Regions from separate parts of the Pseudomonas sp. ADAK13 genome, predicted to be linked through region 3. Evidence: riboswitches for the same ligand, from Rfam matches in the RefSeq annotation. Region 3 holds a riboswitch; each other region holds the start of a gene.

Region 1 (5,088 bases), 1.4 Mb from region 3:
TCCACCAGTTGCTGGATCTGCCCGCGCAGGTTGCGGTCACTGATGCGGATAAACCGCCAGGGCTGCATCAAGCCGACGCTCGGCGCCTGGTGCGCGGCTTGCAGCAGGCGATGGAGCAATTGCGGCGCAACGCTGCCGCCGCTGAAGTGACGCATGTCGCGGCGTTCGGCGATGGCGCGGTAAACGGCTTCGCGGTCGGCTTCGGGAAAGGCGTTGTCAGTCATGGCCTCTTCGCGAGCAAGCCCGCTCCCACATTGGATTGCGTTTCAACTCGGTCAAGTGTGGGAGCTGGCTTGCCTGCGATGGCAGTCTGATGGTCCGGCGCAAACAAGGCAGCCACCGCCACCGGGTTGGACGGGAAATAAAAGTGCACGTAGGACGCCGTCATCCGGCCCTGACGGTAAACCGCCTCGGCGCCGCGCCCGCCATTCGGGCTCAGGCCCCGGGCAATCGGCTGCCACTCGGTGCTGGTCAGCGAATGATGGTAGGTGTGGCCGCGCAACAGGCCTTCGGGCAGTTCGACGTTTTGCAGGGCCAACGCTGCCAGGCGTTTTTGCATGACAGCATCGCCCTGGAGCAAGCCGACCAGTTCAGCTCGGGTACCGTCGACATCGGTGAGCGAGTCCAGCAAATAGAGCATGCCGCCGCATTCGGCCAGCAATGGCTTGCCAGCGGCGTGGTGGGCACGGATGGCGTCGAGCATCGCGGTATTTTCCGACAACGCCTGGTGATGCAATTCCGGGTAACCGCCGGGCAGGTACAGGCTGTCAGCTTCAGGCAATGCGCGGTCACGAATCGGCGAGAAGAAACGCAGCTCGGCGCCCATCGCCCGCAGCAGGTCGAGGCTGGCGCCGTAGGTAAAGGCAAACGCTTCGTCGCGCGCCACGGCAATACGCACGCCGGCCAGCAACGGTTGGGCCTCGATCACCTCGGGCGCGGCGAATTCCACCGGCGGTGGCAGCGCTACCTCGCAGCTGCTGCCCAGGGCCTGGGCGGCGGCATCGAGGCGCAGGTCGAGGTCGTTCAATTCGCTGGCCTGCACCAGGCCAAGGTGGCGGCTGGGCAACTCAATGCCGGTTTCCCGGGACAGCGCGCCGTACCAGCGCAGGCCTTCGGTGAGGCTGCCTTCAAGCAATTGCGCATGGCGCAGGGTGCCGACGCGGTTGGCCAGCACGCCGGCAAACGGCAAGTCCGGCTGGTAGCGCGCCAGGCCCAACGCCAGGGCGCCGAAAGTCTGGGCCATGGCCGTGCCGTCGATCACCGCCAGCACCGGCACGCCAAAGTGGCGCGCCAGGTCGGCACTGGACGGCGTGCCGTCGAACAGGCCCATCACGCCTTCGATCAGGATCAGGTCGGCCTCCCCCGCCGCTTCCCACAGCAAACGGCGACTTTCCTGCTCACCGACCATCCACATGTCCAATTGGTAGACCGGCGCACCACTGGCGCGCTCGTGGATCATCGGGTCGAGAAAGTCCGGGCCGCATTTGAACACTCGCACCTTGCGCCCCAGGTTGCGGTGCAAGCGGGCGAGCGCGGCGGTGACGGTGGTTTTGCCCTGGCCAGACGCCGGTGCGGCGATCAGGACAGCAGGACAGTGACGGGGCTGATTCAAAGTTCGATGCCTTTCTGTGCCTTGATACCGGCCTGGAAGGCGTGCTTGAGCATGCCCATTTCCGTCACGGTGTCGGCCATTTCGATCAATTCGGGTTTGGCACCACGGCCGGTCACCAGCACGTGTTGCATGGGCGGGCGGGCCTGCAGGTCGCTGAGCACCTGGTCCAGGTCGAGGTAGCCGTGCTTGAGGGCAATGTTCAGCTCATCCAGCACCACCAGGCCGATGGCCGGGTTTTGCAGCATTTCCCGGGAGACCGCCCAGGCGGCTTCGGCGGCAACGATGTCCCGCGCGCGGTCCTGAGTTTCCCAGGTAAAGCCTTCGCCCATCACGTGGAAGCGCACCTGCTCGGGGAAACGGCGGAAGAACAGTTCTTCGCCGGTGCTGTTGCGGCCCTTGATGAACTGCACCACGCCGCACTGCATGCCGTGGCCCATGGCCCGGGCCAGCATGCCAAAGGCCGAGCTGCTCTTGCCTTTGCCGTTGCCGGTGAGCACCAGCAGCAATCCACACTCGTTCGGTGAATTGGCAATGCGCTCGTCAATTACGGCTTTTTTGCGCAGCATGCGCGCCAGGTGGCGTTCGTCACGATCGGGGGATTCAGTCATGGCAGCTCTCCGTTGGGGCTGGACAAAAACGGCGGGCAGGAAAAAGACACATACAGACAGCCAAGCATCGCCCACCGTGATGCTGTTGGATGGATCAGGCCGGTCTCCGGGCTCATGAGTGACATGCAATGCCGAGGGCGCGCCTTCCCATATCGCGGGCGATACAGTGGCTTAAGGCACCGTCTTGACTCATTTACCGTTGCGGGGGCAGCGCCGGGATCGTGGCTGCACTGTAGAAAAGTACGCTCACTCACCGGCTTCCCTGTTTCACTCAGTCGGCGCGTACGCCACAGAGCACCTGAAACAAGCCGCGAAGGTTAGTGGGTTGGGGGTGGAGCGTCAATTAAAGCCGGACACGCGCGTGAACCATCGGGCCGGCGTGCACCTCTACCACTACAGGTATTAAGGAGAAAACCATGCACAAGACCCGACTTGCCCTACTGATCATGGTCGCCGGCACCCTCGCCGCCTGTGGTGAAAGCTCTACCCTGCAAGTGTCCGACGGCACCGGACCGTCGCCCAAGCTGCCGGAACCGAATAAAACCCTGATTCCCACGGTGAACATCGCGCCGGCGATCGGCTGGCCCGATGGCACCAAGCCGACCCCGGCGGCGGGCACCCAGGTGGCAGCGTTTGCCGAAGGCCTGGATCATCCGCGCTGGCTGTATGTGCTGCCCAATGGCGACGTGCTGGTGGCTGAAACCAATGCGCCACCCAAGCCGGATGATTCCAAGGGCATTCGTGGCTGGGTGATGGAGAAAGTCATGGGCCGCGCCGGCGCCGCCGTCCCCAGCCCGAACCGCATCACCCTGCTGCGGGACGCCGACCACGATGGCGTGGCCGAAACCCGCACGGTGTTCCTGGAGAACCTGAACTCGCCGTTCGGCATGACCCTGGTGGGCAACGACCTGTATGTCGCCGACTCGGACAAATTGCTGCGCTTCCCTTACCAGCCAGGCGAAACCTCGATCAAGGCAGCCGGCACCCCGGTGGTCGACTTGCCGGGTGGCAGCATTAACCACCATTGGACCAAGAACGTGGTCGCCAGCAAGGACGGCAGCAAGCTGTACGTGAGCGTGGGCTCCAACAGCAACGTCGGCGAAAACGGCCTGGAAGCGGAACAGGGGCGCGCCGCGATCTGGGAAGTGGACCGGGCCACCGGCCAGCACCGCATCTTCGCCTCAGGCCTGCGCAACCCCAACGGCATGGCCTGGGAACCACAAAGCGGCAAGCTGTGGACGGCCGTCAACGAGCGCGATGAAATCGGCAGCGACCTGGTGCCGGACTACATCACGTCGGTCAAGGACGGGGCTTTTTACGGGTGGCCGTTCAGCTACTACGGGCAGCACGTGGATGTGCGGGTGACACCACAGAACCCGGACCTGGTGGCCAAGGCGATCGCACCGGACTATGCGGTGGGCCCGCACACGGCGTCCCTGGGGCTGACCTTTGCCGATGGCAACACGTTACCGGTGCAGTTCAGCAATGGCGCATTTATCGGCCAGCATGGTTCGTGGAACCGCAAGCCCCACAGTGGCTACAAGGTGATCTTCGTGCCGTTTGAGGCAGGCAAGCCCAAAGGCCAGCCGGTGGATGTGCTGACCGGGTTCCTCAACAGTGATGAGAAAGCCATGGGCCGTCCGGTCGGTGTGGTGATCGACAAACAAGGGGATTTGCTGGTGGCGGATGATGTGGGGAACAAGGTATGGCGGGTGTCGGCGGCTAAATAGCCAACCCTGAAAAGCACTGTGGGAGCCTAGGCTCCCACAGTTGTTTTTGCTTATGGATTACGCGCGAGGTGCTCGGCCGGCAACACGCGCTTGGCACTCAGGTAGGCGTTCTGCCAATAGGCCTTGGACAGCGTGTCCAGCTTCACCGTACCGCCGGTTTGCGGCGCATGCACAAAGCGCCCTTCCCCCACGTAGATCCCGGCATGGCTGACCTGCGAACCGCCACCGGTGGCGAAGAAGATCAGGTCACCGGTTTGCAGGTTGTTTTCGCTCACGTCCTGGGCGCGCATCACAATCAGCTCGCGCGTGGTGCGTGGCAGAGAGATGCCGGCCGCATCGCGGTAGACAAAACCGATCAGGCCACTGCAATCAAACCCCGAGTCCGGCGTGTTGCCGCCCCAGCGATAAGGCGTGCCCACCAGGCCCAGCGCACGAAAGAGCACGTCTTCGGCTGCCGGCGAGAAACTTTGGGTGGCGTAGGTGTTGAACACCGGCTTGGGCTTGACGGCCACGGGAGCAGGCGGAGGACGACTTGCGCAGGCGCTGAGCAGCGCGGCGCAAACGAGAAGAATTAGGCGGGCCGAGGTCGACATGGGCAGAACAATCCTGATCTGGATGCGGCTTTCGCTGCCGAACGTTGAAAAACAGAACGCGCAAGCAAAGCTCGCGCGATCGATTTACAACAATGTCCAGGGATTCTAGCGCTTACACGTCAAACTTCAAGTATCACTTTAACTTTACTTGCTGGCGGTAACGGTAGTCGGGGCCATCGCGAGGGCGCGCTTGGCTTCGATGAAGGTTTTGCTCCAGTAGCTGTCACCCAGGTTGTCGACTCGCACACCACCGCTGCGGCGGCTGCTGGAGTGGATAAACTGGTTGTCGCCCAAGTAGATACCGGCGTGACTGACACGACCACGGCCAGCCGTACTGAAGAAAAGCAGATCGCCGGGCTTGAGGTTGTTTCGTGCGACCAACGGTGCATCCACATTGATCATTTCGCGGGTGGAGCGCGGCAGGTTCATGCCGGCTTCCTCGCGGAACAGGTAGCCGATGAAACCGCTGCAATCGAAACCGGCTTCAGAGGTACCGCCGAAACGGTAACGGGTACCGATCAGGGACATGCCGCGTTCGAGAATGC
Region 2 (5,088 bases), 1.3 Mb from region 3:
AGTACTCACCACGTGGGTGGGCCGCACCGTTGTCATCCAGATACGCCACGCCCACCAACGCCGGGCCAACGTCCAGCGCCAACAACAGGTCGGCAGCATGCTGGTTGAGAGCCACGATGCGCGAGGGTGCAGCGTGTTCGGCGGCCCAGGTCTGGTTGCAGTTGCGATAACTGTCGGCCCACACCGGCGCGGCGCAGAGCAGGGCGCCCAACAGCAGCCAGGGGGCTCTCATGGGCGCTCCTTGATCAGCAGATCCTCGACGACCTCGCCGCCCACCAGGTGCACTTCCACCAGTCGCTGCACATCGGCGTGGGTGTGCACGCCGTACCAGCAGGTGTCCGGGTACACCGTCACAATCGGCCCCAGGTTGCACGGGAACTGGCAGTGGGTGCGGGTCAGCAATACGCCGCCGGGTTTTTCGATGCGGTCGTGTGCCAGCAGGTGGCGGCGCAGGGTTTTCCACAGTTGCAGGGCACCACGCTGGGTACAGCGCGGGCCGGTGCACAGGAACACGTGACGGGCGTGGTCAGGTACGTGGGACCAGTCCGGGTGAGTTTCCACCGGCGTACTCATCAGAAGCGGTACGTGTAGCGGACTTCGGAGGTGAACGGCCGTCCGAGGTTGTCGACGTTGCTGGCGCGGCTGGTGACGTAGTCGCGGTCCAGCAGGTTCTCTACCAGCAGGCTGACGCGGTGCTGGTGGGCGTTGTCGAGGTAGCGATAGGCGTCGGCGTCGACCACGGTGTAGTTGCCGTACTCGACCTTTTTCGAGCTGACGATATCGCCGATGTAGCGCACGGCCGTGCCGGCGCCCCACATACGATCCACCGATTCATAGCCGACCCGCGAGCGGGCGAAGAACCCGGGGATGTCGTTGATGGTGACCCCGGCACGGGACTCGGTGAGGTTGCGGGTCATGTCGGCCTGCACGCTCCATTGCGCGTTGAGTTGCAGCGTGGCGTCGGCCTCGAAACCGCGCATCTGGATCTGGCCCTGGCCGTTGACCCACTGGATATCGTCCTGGGTGATCAGGTCGGTGATCTTGCGTTTGAACAGCGTGACACTGGCGCTGAAGTCCCGGGCAAACAGGCTGCCCTTGTAGTCGACGCCCAGCTCGGCGTTGCGGCTCTTCTCGGGCTTGAGGTTGCGATTGCCTTTTTCATCGTCTTCGTTGACGAACAGTTGCTCGGCGTTCGGCAGCTTGTAGGCGGTGCCGTATTGGCCGCGCAGGGCCCAGTTGTCGTTGAGATCATAGAGCGAAGTGAGCATGCCGACGGTGGCGCTGTCGCCGCCGCTCATGGCTTCGTGGCGTACGCCGATGCTCGGGTGCCAGTTCGGCAGGGCCTCGATGTTCGGCCGCAGTTGGGTGTACAGCGCGTGGGCCTGGGCCTTGTTGTCGTCGATGATCAATACATCGTCCTGGCCCTTGAACCACTGGTTGTCGGAACCGAATACCAGCACGTGCTCGCCCGGCAATATGGCCTTGCCTTCGGCCTGCACGCCCCAGTCGGTGAAGCCCCAGTAGTCGTCGTGATTCTTGACCACGGTGCCGCCGCCTTCGACATTGTTGATGCGGGTGTAGCGTGTGTCCCAGTCGTTGATATGGCCTTTGACGAAGTAGCTCAGGCGCTCGTTGAGGCTTTGCTCGAAGGTCGCCGTGGCGATCTGTTGCACGCGGTCGTTGGTGGTCTTGCGGTTGTCCACAGGACGGGCGAAATCCAGGTTGGCGTCGGCGTACTGGTAAAACAGCTCCAGGCGCGTGTCATCGCCAAACGACTGGATCGCCTTGGTGCCAAAGGTGGTGACTTCGTAGGAGCGCTTTTTGTCGGTGACGTTTTTCAGGTCGCGGTTGCGAAACGGCTGGTAGCCCTCGGAGACGTTGCGGCTGACGTAGGCCAGCAAGCCGAGGTCGCCAAACCCGTTGTTGAAAATCTTCTCGACCCGGGCATCGCCGGTGGTGCCGCCGAAGGTGTCCGCGCCCAGGTTCACTTCGCCGGACGCCTCGCGGGTTTGCGGGCTGCGGGTGACGATATTGATCACCCCCGACACCGCCTGAGTGCCGAACAGCAGGCTCTGGCCGCCCTTGAGCACTTCGATGCGCTCGATGGCGTTGGCGGGCAGGGTGTCCAGGTACAGGCCGCCGTACAGCCGGTTGTTCAGGCGCACGCCGTCCAGCAGGATCAACGTGTCATCGTTGCGCCCGCCCAGCAGGGAATAGGTGCCGTAGTCGAACGGGCCGTTCTTGGGCGCCACGTACAGGCCGGGAATGAACATCTGCATCACGCGCGAGACATCGGCAGCGGGGCCGGCGCGTTCAATCTGTTCGCGGGTGACGATCTCGACCTTGCTGCCGTACTGGGCCATGTCGGCCACGGTGGTGGACTCCACCGACGGCGCGGAAACGTTGAGTGGCTTGAGTTCGAGGGGGTTGTCGTCGGCCAGCAGCAGGGGGCTGAACAGGCAGCCGAACAACAGGCTGGGCACGGGAGTCTTGAAAGGTCGAATCATAGTCTTCTCGGAAAAGTATCTTTCGCGAAAAGCACGCACGAGTAGGCACCGAGCACACGCCAATACCGGCCCATGCCCGCCCACCGCAGGATTTTGCCAAACAGAATTCCAGGCCGGTCTCCGGGCTCACGCGTATGGACACCTTCACCTTCCCATGGCGCGCGGGCCACAGTGGTGTGTCGAAGGGATCACGCGTCTACCGTTGCGGGGGCAGCACCGGACTGGCTCGGAAAGAGCGGCACCGGTTTCCCGTTTCACCCCATGCACGGCGGCATGAGGCACCTGAAACAGGCCGGCATCTGAACATTCGGAAGACCGTTCGTCAACTTGGCGCGGGCTTTTCCAGTGGCGGAGTGGGAAGCGACTGACGGATATTGCAGGAAATTTCCCACAGGAGTACAAATGTACTCCATGACGAACTTAACGCCCCGCCGTACCGCCATCCTGACCTTTATCCGCGACCGCATCGCGCAGCAAGGCCAGTCCCCCAGCCTCGCCGAGATCGCCGAGGCGTTCGGCTTTGCCTCCCGCAGTGTGGCGCGCAAGCATGTGGTGGCGCTGACCGAGGGCGGCTTTATCGAGGTCAACCCGAACCAGGCCCGTGGCATTCGCCTGCTCAATCAGCCGGCGCGGCCTGAGCTGCTGGACATCCCGGTGCTTGGCCGGGTGGCCGCCGGCCTGCCCATCGGCGCCGATGCCGAGGTTCACAATCGCCTGCTGCTCGACCCGGCCCTGTTCGCGAAAACCCCGGATTACCTGCTGCGGGTGCAGGGCGATTCGATGATCGAAGACGGCATCCTCGATGGCGACCTGGTGGGCGTGCGCCGCAGTGCCGAGGCCTTGAACGGGCAGATCGTGGTGGCGCGCCTGGACGGTGAAGTCACCATCAAGCGTTTCGAACACGTGGGCGAGCGCGTGCGCCTGCTGCCGCGCAACCCCGCCTATCAACCCATCGTGGTGCGGCCTGATCAGGACCTTGCCATCGAAGGGGTGTTTTGCGGTTTGGTGAGGCAAGGCTGATGGGCGCCGTCGTTGCACTGGACTCGCTGTTCAATGGCGGCCGGGTCTGGAAAGGCCGGCCCGCCGCGCCGCCTGCCAGCGTGCATCCCACCGGGCTTGCGGCCCTGGATGCGGTGCTGCCCAGCGGCGGCTGGCCGGAAGCGGCGTTGAGCGAAATCCTGATGGCGAAGGAGGGCGTGGGTGAGTTGCAACTGGTGTGGCCGACCCTGGCGCGCTTGTCAGCGGCTGGCGAGCGCATCGTGCTGGTGGCGCCGCCTTACACGCCGTACCCCCACGCCTGGCAAAACGCCGGGGTGGATGTGCGCCAGCTTTCGGTGATCCAGGCCGATGAGCGCGACGCCTTGTGGGCGGTGGAGCAATGCCTGCGTTCCGGCAGTTGTGGCGCGGTGCTGTGCTGGCCGCGCAAGGCCGATGACCGGGCCTTGCGCCGCTTGCAGGTGGCGGCGGAAACCGGCCAGACCCTGGCCTTCGCCTGGCGCTCCTTGAACGAGGCCATCAACCCGTCACCGGCCGCCTTGCGCCTGGCGGTGGAGGCCAGCCCGGCACAGGTGCGGGTGCTCAAGTGCCGGGGCGGCCTGGCCCATCCCGCGCCCATTGCGCTTGGGCACTGAGGTTGGCATGCGCTGGGTGTGTATTGTCTTCCCGCAATTGGCGCTGGACGGGGTGCTGCGTTCGCGCCCCGAGCCGGATCAGCCGTTGGCCCTGCTGGCCGGCACGCCGCAGCGGCGGGTGCTGCAAACCGTCAATGACGCCGCACGCAAACTCGGCCTGCGCCCCGGCCAATCCCTGACGGCAGCCCATGCCTTGACCAAGGCGTTTGCCTGCGCCGAATACGACCCGGCGCAGATCGAATACTGGCAGCAGTTTCTGGCCGCCTGGGCCTACCGTTTCAGTTCCCAGGTCAGCGTGTATTACCCACGGGCGTTGCTGTTCGAAATCGAATCGAGCCTGGGCCTGTTCGGTCCGTGGCCGCAGCTTGAGGCGCGCTTGCGCAAGGAACTGACCGAACTGGGGTTTCGTCACCGCATCGTCGCCGCACCGAACCCGGCGGCGGCGCGGATATTGGCGAATGCCTACGACGGCCTGGCCGTGGCCGATGACCCATGCCTGCAACACGCCCTGGCACCCATCCCCATCGACCGCGCCGGCCTCGACCCGCACGCCGCCACCGCGTTATCACGCATGGGCTTGCGCACCCTGGCCCAGGTGCAGGCGTTGCCCCGGCATACCCTGGCCCGGCGCTTTGACGCGGCGCTGCTCAAGCACCTCGATGCACTGAGCGGGCAACGGCCCCTGGCCCTGGCGTTCTACCAGCCGCCGGACCGCTTCGATGTGCGCATCGAGCTGAATTTTGATGTGTCGTCCCACCAGGCCTTGCTGTTTCCGTTGCGCCGTTTGACCGGCGACCTGTCGGCTTTTTTGTGTGGCCGCGACAGTGGCGTGCAGCGCTTTGACCTGCACCTGGAACACGCCGCTGAACCCGACACCCTCATCAAGGTTGGCCTGCTCAGCGCCGAGCGCGACGCGGCGATGCTGTTCGAACTGGCCCGTGGTCGCCTGG
Region 3 (5,088 bases):
ACCGTTGTCGCCGACAGGTGTGGAGGTGGCATGGGCGTTCAAATGCTGGATCTGTGCCGGGGTGATCCCCGCTTGGGCAATCGCCGCCTCCATTGCACGACGTGCGCCGGAGCCGTCTTCGGGCCCTGAAGTCATGTGATAGGCATCGGCACTGGTGCCGTATCCCACCAGCTCCGCAATCGGCGTCGCGCCCCGGGCCAGCGCATGCTCCAGTTCTTCGATCACCAGTAACCCGGCACCTTCGCCCATCACAAACCCGTCGCGGCCTTGATCAAATGGGCGGGAAGCGAGCGCCGGCGTGTCGTTGTAATCGCTGGACAGCGCCCGCGCCGCGGCAAAGCCGCCCAGGCTGACGCGGTGGATGCAAGCTTCGGCGCCGCCACACACGGCGATGTCGATTTCGCCGGCGCGGATCATGCGCGCGGCATCACCAATGGCTTGTACGCCGGCGGCGCACGCGGTGACGGGGGAGCCAAGCGGGCCTTTCAGCTGATGCTGGATCGACACATGCCCGGCGGCCATGTTGCCGAGGAATGACGGGATCGTGAACGGCGACAGGCGGCGCGGCCCTTTGCTGTCAGCGGTGCGCACCGCCTCGGCAATCGCCGGGAAACCACCGACGCCGGAAGCAATAATCGTCGCGGTGCGTTCTTGCTGGGATGCGGTTTGCGGCGCCCAGCCCGCCTGCGCCAGGGCTTCCTGCGCTGCGGCGAGGGCGAACACGATGAACCGATCCATCTTGCGTTGCTCTTTGGCGGGGATCACGCTGTCGGAGTCAAACCCGGCGTGCGGGTCCTGATCCCGGCCCAGCACCTGGCCGCCAATGCTGATTGCCAAGTCACCGACCAAGGCCTCGGGTAGCCTGCGGATCCCGGATTCACCTGCCAACAGGCGTTTCCAGGTCTGCTCCACGCCGGTTGCCAGCGGGGTGACTGCACCCATGCCGGTCACAACAATTCGCTTATTCATGATCGCTTAGCTCCGCCATTTCAGTTTGGTAGCAATGCTGCGACGAAACTATCATTATGAAAGTAACATCGAACAGCTTAAATTTTCGGGGCCGCCCCACAGAGGAACTGCAATGCAACGTAAGTCACTGGTAAATGCCGAATGCCCGGTAGCCCGTGGAGTGGAAAGGGTAGGCGAGTGGTGGAGCATCCTGATCATGCGCGATGCGCTGCAAGGCTTGCGGCGCTTTGACGAGTTCTCCCAGAGCCTGGAGATTGCCCCCAACATGCTCACGCGCCGGCTTAACAGCCTGGTGGATGCCGGCCTGCTGGAGCGCCGGCAATACAGCGAGCGGCCGCCGCGTTTCGAGTACGTGCCGACGCCGGTGGGCGAGGATTTCCGGGTGGTGATCATGGCGTTTATCGGCTGGGGCAACCGCCACTTCGCCACCGAAGGTGAAAGCCTGCAGTTGGTCGACCGGGAAACCCGGCGCCCAGTGGAAGTGGCGGTGGTGGAAGCCGGTAGCGGGGCGCGTGTGCCCGTTGAACAATGCAGCGTGCAAGCCGGGCCGGCAGCGAGCGAGGGCATGCTGGAGCGCCTGGCGCTGCTTCGCGCCAAGCGCTCGGACATTGACCCGTCCCCGCGCACTGCGTAGCCTTGCACGTTCGAGGTTCTTCGGCCCAGGCCGAAGCTAAGAAGGGAACGCGGTCGATGCCGCGGCTGCCCCCGCAACTGTAAAGGGTTTATCTGACTGCCACGCCACTGCCTGAACAAGGCGGGAAGGCGCAGCCAGCGCCGGCCACACCGTCGGCAAGCCCCAAGCCAGGAGACCTGCCTCGCAACCGATTTTCTACTTCAACCGGGCGGGGTGATCCGGTGGCGAATTCTGCTTCTGCGCACCCGCGCAGGGCCACTCGTCCCGTATGCCCGCCCCAAAGGGCATCCGATGAAAACACTGGCCAAACTCCCCGTCACCATCGTTACCGGCTTCCTCGGCTCGGGCAAGACCACCTTGCTGCGCCACATGCTGGACAACGCCCAGGGGCGCCGCATTGCGGTGATCGTCAACGAGTTCGGCGAGCTGGGCATTGACGGTGAAATCCTCAAGCAATGCTCCATCGGCTGCACCGAGGAAGAAGCCAACGGCCGCGTCTACGAGCTGGCCAACGGCTGCCTGTGCTGCACCGTCCAGGAAGAGTTCTTCCCGGTGATGCGCGAACTGGTGGCCCGTCGCGGCGACCTCGACCATATCCTCATCGAAACTTCAGGCCTGGCCCTGCCAAAACCGTTGGTCCAGGCGTTCCAGTGGCCGGAAATCCGCAGTGCCTGCACCGTTGACGCGGTGATCACCGTGGTCGACAGCCCGGCTGTGGCCGCTGGCACTTTCGCCGCTTTCCCGGACCAGGTTGACGCTCAGCGCAAACTCGACCCGAACCTGGACCACGAATCCCCACTGCACGAGCTGTTCGCCGACCAACTGGCCAGCGCCGACTTGGTGATCCTCAACAAGTGCGACCTGATCAGCCCTGAAGACCTGGCCCGTGTGCGCCTGGAAGTGGCTGAAGAGCTGCCGCCCGCGGTAAAAATCATCGAAGCCAGCAGCGGTCGCCTGCCGCTGGACGTGCTGATCGGCTTGGGCGCTGGCTCCGAAGAGCACATCGACGGTCGCCACAGCCACCATGATCATCACCACGAAGGTGAAGACGACCACGACCACGACGCCTTCGATTCGATCTCCATCGAACTGCCCCAGGCAGACGAAAGCCTGCTGCTCGACGCCCTGACCCAACTGGTGGTCCAGCACGGCATCCTGCGGGTCAAGGGTTTCGCGGCGATCCCGAACAAGCCGATGCGCCTGCTGATCCAGGGCGTGGGCACGCGTTTCGACAAGCACTTCGACCGCGCCTGGCGCGCCGATGAGCCGCGCGCCACGCACCTGGTGCTGATCGGCCAGGAACTGGACGCCGCCTTGCTCGAAGCGCAATTGCGCGCTGCCCTCAGCGTTTAAATCATGCACCTGCTCAGGACCCAGCCCGGCGGTTTCGTCTCGGATGACAACATTGCCGACCTTGGCCAAACCCCCGCCGAGCTGGTGATCCTGTGCAGCGGTGACTCCAGCCTGGCGCTGCTGGCAGAAGCGGCCCAGCAGTTGCCCGAGGATTACCCGAGCCTGCGCCTGGCCAACCCGATGCAGGTGCAGAACCACGCCTCGGTCGACTTGTACGTGGACGAGGTACTGCGCCACGCCAAGGTCATCCTGATTTCGCTGCACGGCGGTATCGGCTATTGGCGGTACGGTATCGAGCGCCTCGTTGAGCTGGCCGAGCGCGGTGTGCAGCTGATCCTGGTGCCGGGGGATGATCGCCCGGACCCGGAACTCAGTGGCCTGAGTACCGTGGGCGTGGAGGAGCGTGACCGGCTTTGGCACTTCCTGCGCCAGGGCGGCCTGGGCAATGCGCTGGATTTCTATCGTTGCCTGGCGGCCGGCTACCTGGGCCGCGATTACGCCTGGGACGAGCCACAAACCCTGCCGCGTACCGCGATTTATCACCCGCACAAAGCCAATGCCCGTCTCAACGATTGGCAAGCCGACTGGCAACCTGGTGTTCCGGTGGCGGCGGTGCTGTTCTACCGCTCCCATTTGCAGGCGGCCAATACCGGTTTTATCGATGTGTTTTGCCAGCGCTTGCAGGCGGCGGGCCTTAATCCGTTGCCGATGGCGGTGGCCAGTTTGAAAGAACCCGGCTGCCTGACGGTGGTCGAGGACCTGCTGGACGAAGTGCACGCCTCGGTGATTCTCAACACCACCGGCTTTGCCCAATCCAGCCCCGAAGCGCCGCACCTGCGGCCGTTTCGCCGCAACATCCCGGTGATCCAGGCGATTTGCGCCCAGGACAACGAGCCCGGCTGGCAGGCCAGCGAACAAGGCCTCGGCCCGCGCGACCTGGCGATGCACATTGCCTTGCCGGAACTGGACGGGCGCATCATCAGCCGGCCCATCAGCTTCAAGGACCTGGCCTGGCGCAGCGAGCGCAGTCAGTCGGATGTCGTGTGCTACCGCGCGCAGCCTGAGCGTATGGACTTTGTCGCCGAGCTTGCGCGGCGCTGGGTCGATCTGGCGCGGGTACCGAATGGCGAAAAGCGTATCGCGCTGATCCTCGCCAACTACCCGACCCGGGACGGACGTATCGGCAATGGTGTGGGGCTGGACACGCCGGCCGCCGCGCTGAATATCCTGCGGGCCTTGAAGATCGAAGGTTATCCGTTGCCGGACGTGCTGCCGGAGAGCGGCACGGCGTTGATTCAGGAGCTGTTGGGCGGCGTCAGCAATGACCTCGACAGCCTTGACCTGCGTCCCTGTCATCAAAGCCTCGCGCTCGATGACTATGAAGCGATGTTCAACCGCTTGCCCGAATCCAATCGCCAGGCGGTGTTGGCACGCTGGGGCACGCCCCATAACGACCCGATGTTCCGCGACGGCCGCATGATGATCGCCGGCCTGCGCTTTGGCCTGACCTTCGTTGGCATCCAGCCAGCCCGGGGTTATCAAGTGGACGCCAGCGCGGTTTATCACGATCCCGACCTGGTGCCGCCCCATGGCTACCTGGCGTTCTACTTCTGGTTGCGCCAGACCTACGGCGCCCACGGCGTGATCCACGTCGGCAAGCACGGCAACCTGGAGTGGCTGCCGGGCAAGGGCGTCGGGCTTTCGGAAAATTGCTGGCCTGACGCACTGCTGGGGCCGTTGCCGAACATCTCCCCGTTTATCGTCAACGACCCGGGCGAGGGCGCCCAGGCCAAGCGCCGTACACAGGCGGTGATCATCGACCACCTGATGCCGCCGCTGACGCGCGCCGAAACCTACGGGCCGCTGCGCGACCTGGAGCTGTTGGCCGACGAATATTATGAAGCCCAACTGCTCGACCCACGGCGCGCCCGCGAGCTGCAAAAAGATATCCTCAAGCTGGTGCGGGAAACCCGTATCGACCAAGAGTTGGCTCTCGACGAAAACCTCGACAACGATGCCGACGCCGCCATCTGGCTGCCACGCCTGGACACTTACCTGTGTGACTTGAAGGAGTCGCAGATTCGCGATGGCCTGCACATCTTCGGTGAGTCGCCCGAGGGCCGGTTGCGCAT

The links. A riboswitch is a leader RNA that binds a small molecule or an ion and turns the genes downstream of it on or off. The one in region 3 is predicted to bind cobalamin.
Region 1: another riboswitch for cobalamin. It lies ahead of cobO (cob(I)yrinic acid a,c-diamide adenosyltransferase); the one in region 3 lies ahead of cobW (cobalamin biosynthesis protein CobW).
Region 2: another riboswitch for cobalamin. It lies ahead of HKK54_RS30820 (TonB-dependent receptor plug domain-containing protein); the one in region 3 lies ahead of cobW (cobalamin biosynthesis protein CobW).

What each region holds. Positions count from the first base shown of each region.
Region 1 is NZ_CP052860.1:3,890,596-3,895,683, reverse strand. It holds gene bluB (5,6-dimethylbenzimidazole synthase) at 1-224, opposite strand, end outside; gene HKK54_RS18040 (cobyrinate a,c-diamide synthase) at 221-1,612, opposite strand; gene cobO (cob(I)yrinic acid a,c-diamide adenosyltransferase) at 1,609-2,220, opposite strand; cobalamin riboswitch at 2,301-2,537, opposite strand; gene HKK54_RS18030 (PQQ-dependent sugar dehydrogenase) at 2,637-3,950, shown strand; gene HKK54_RS18025 (C40 family peptidase) at 4,001-4,543, opposite strand; gene HKK54_RS18020 (C40 family peptidase) at 4,688-5,088, opposite strand, start outside.
Region 2 is NZ_CP052860.1:6,668,381-6,673,468, reverse strand. It holds gene HKK54_RS30830 (ABC transporter substrate-binding protein) at 1-232, opposite strand, end outside; gene HKK54_RS30825 ((2Fe-2S) ferredoxin domain-containing protein) at 229-573, opposite strand; gene HKK54_RS30820 (TonB-dependent receptor plug domain-containing protein) at 573-2,507, opposite strand; cobalamin riboswitch at 2,602-2,808, opposite strand; gene lexA (transcriptional repressor LexA) at 2,910-3,527, shown strand; gene imuA (translesion DNA synthesis-associated protein ImuA) at 3,527-4,138, shown strand; gene HKK54_RS30805 (Y-family DNA polymerase) at 4,146-5,088, shown strand, end outside.
Region 3 is NZ_CP052860.1:5,335,690-5,340,777, forward strand. It holds gene fabF (beta-ketoacyl-ACP synthase II) at 1-969, opposite strand, end outside; gene HKK54_RS24665 (winged helix-turn-helix transcriptional regulator) at 1,082-1,603, shown strand; cobalamin riboswitch at 1,600-1,801, shown strand; gene cobW (cobalamin biosynthesis protein CobW) at 1,895-2,956, shown strand; gene cobN (cobaltochelatase subunit CobN) at 2,960-5,088, shown strand, end outside.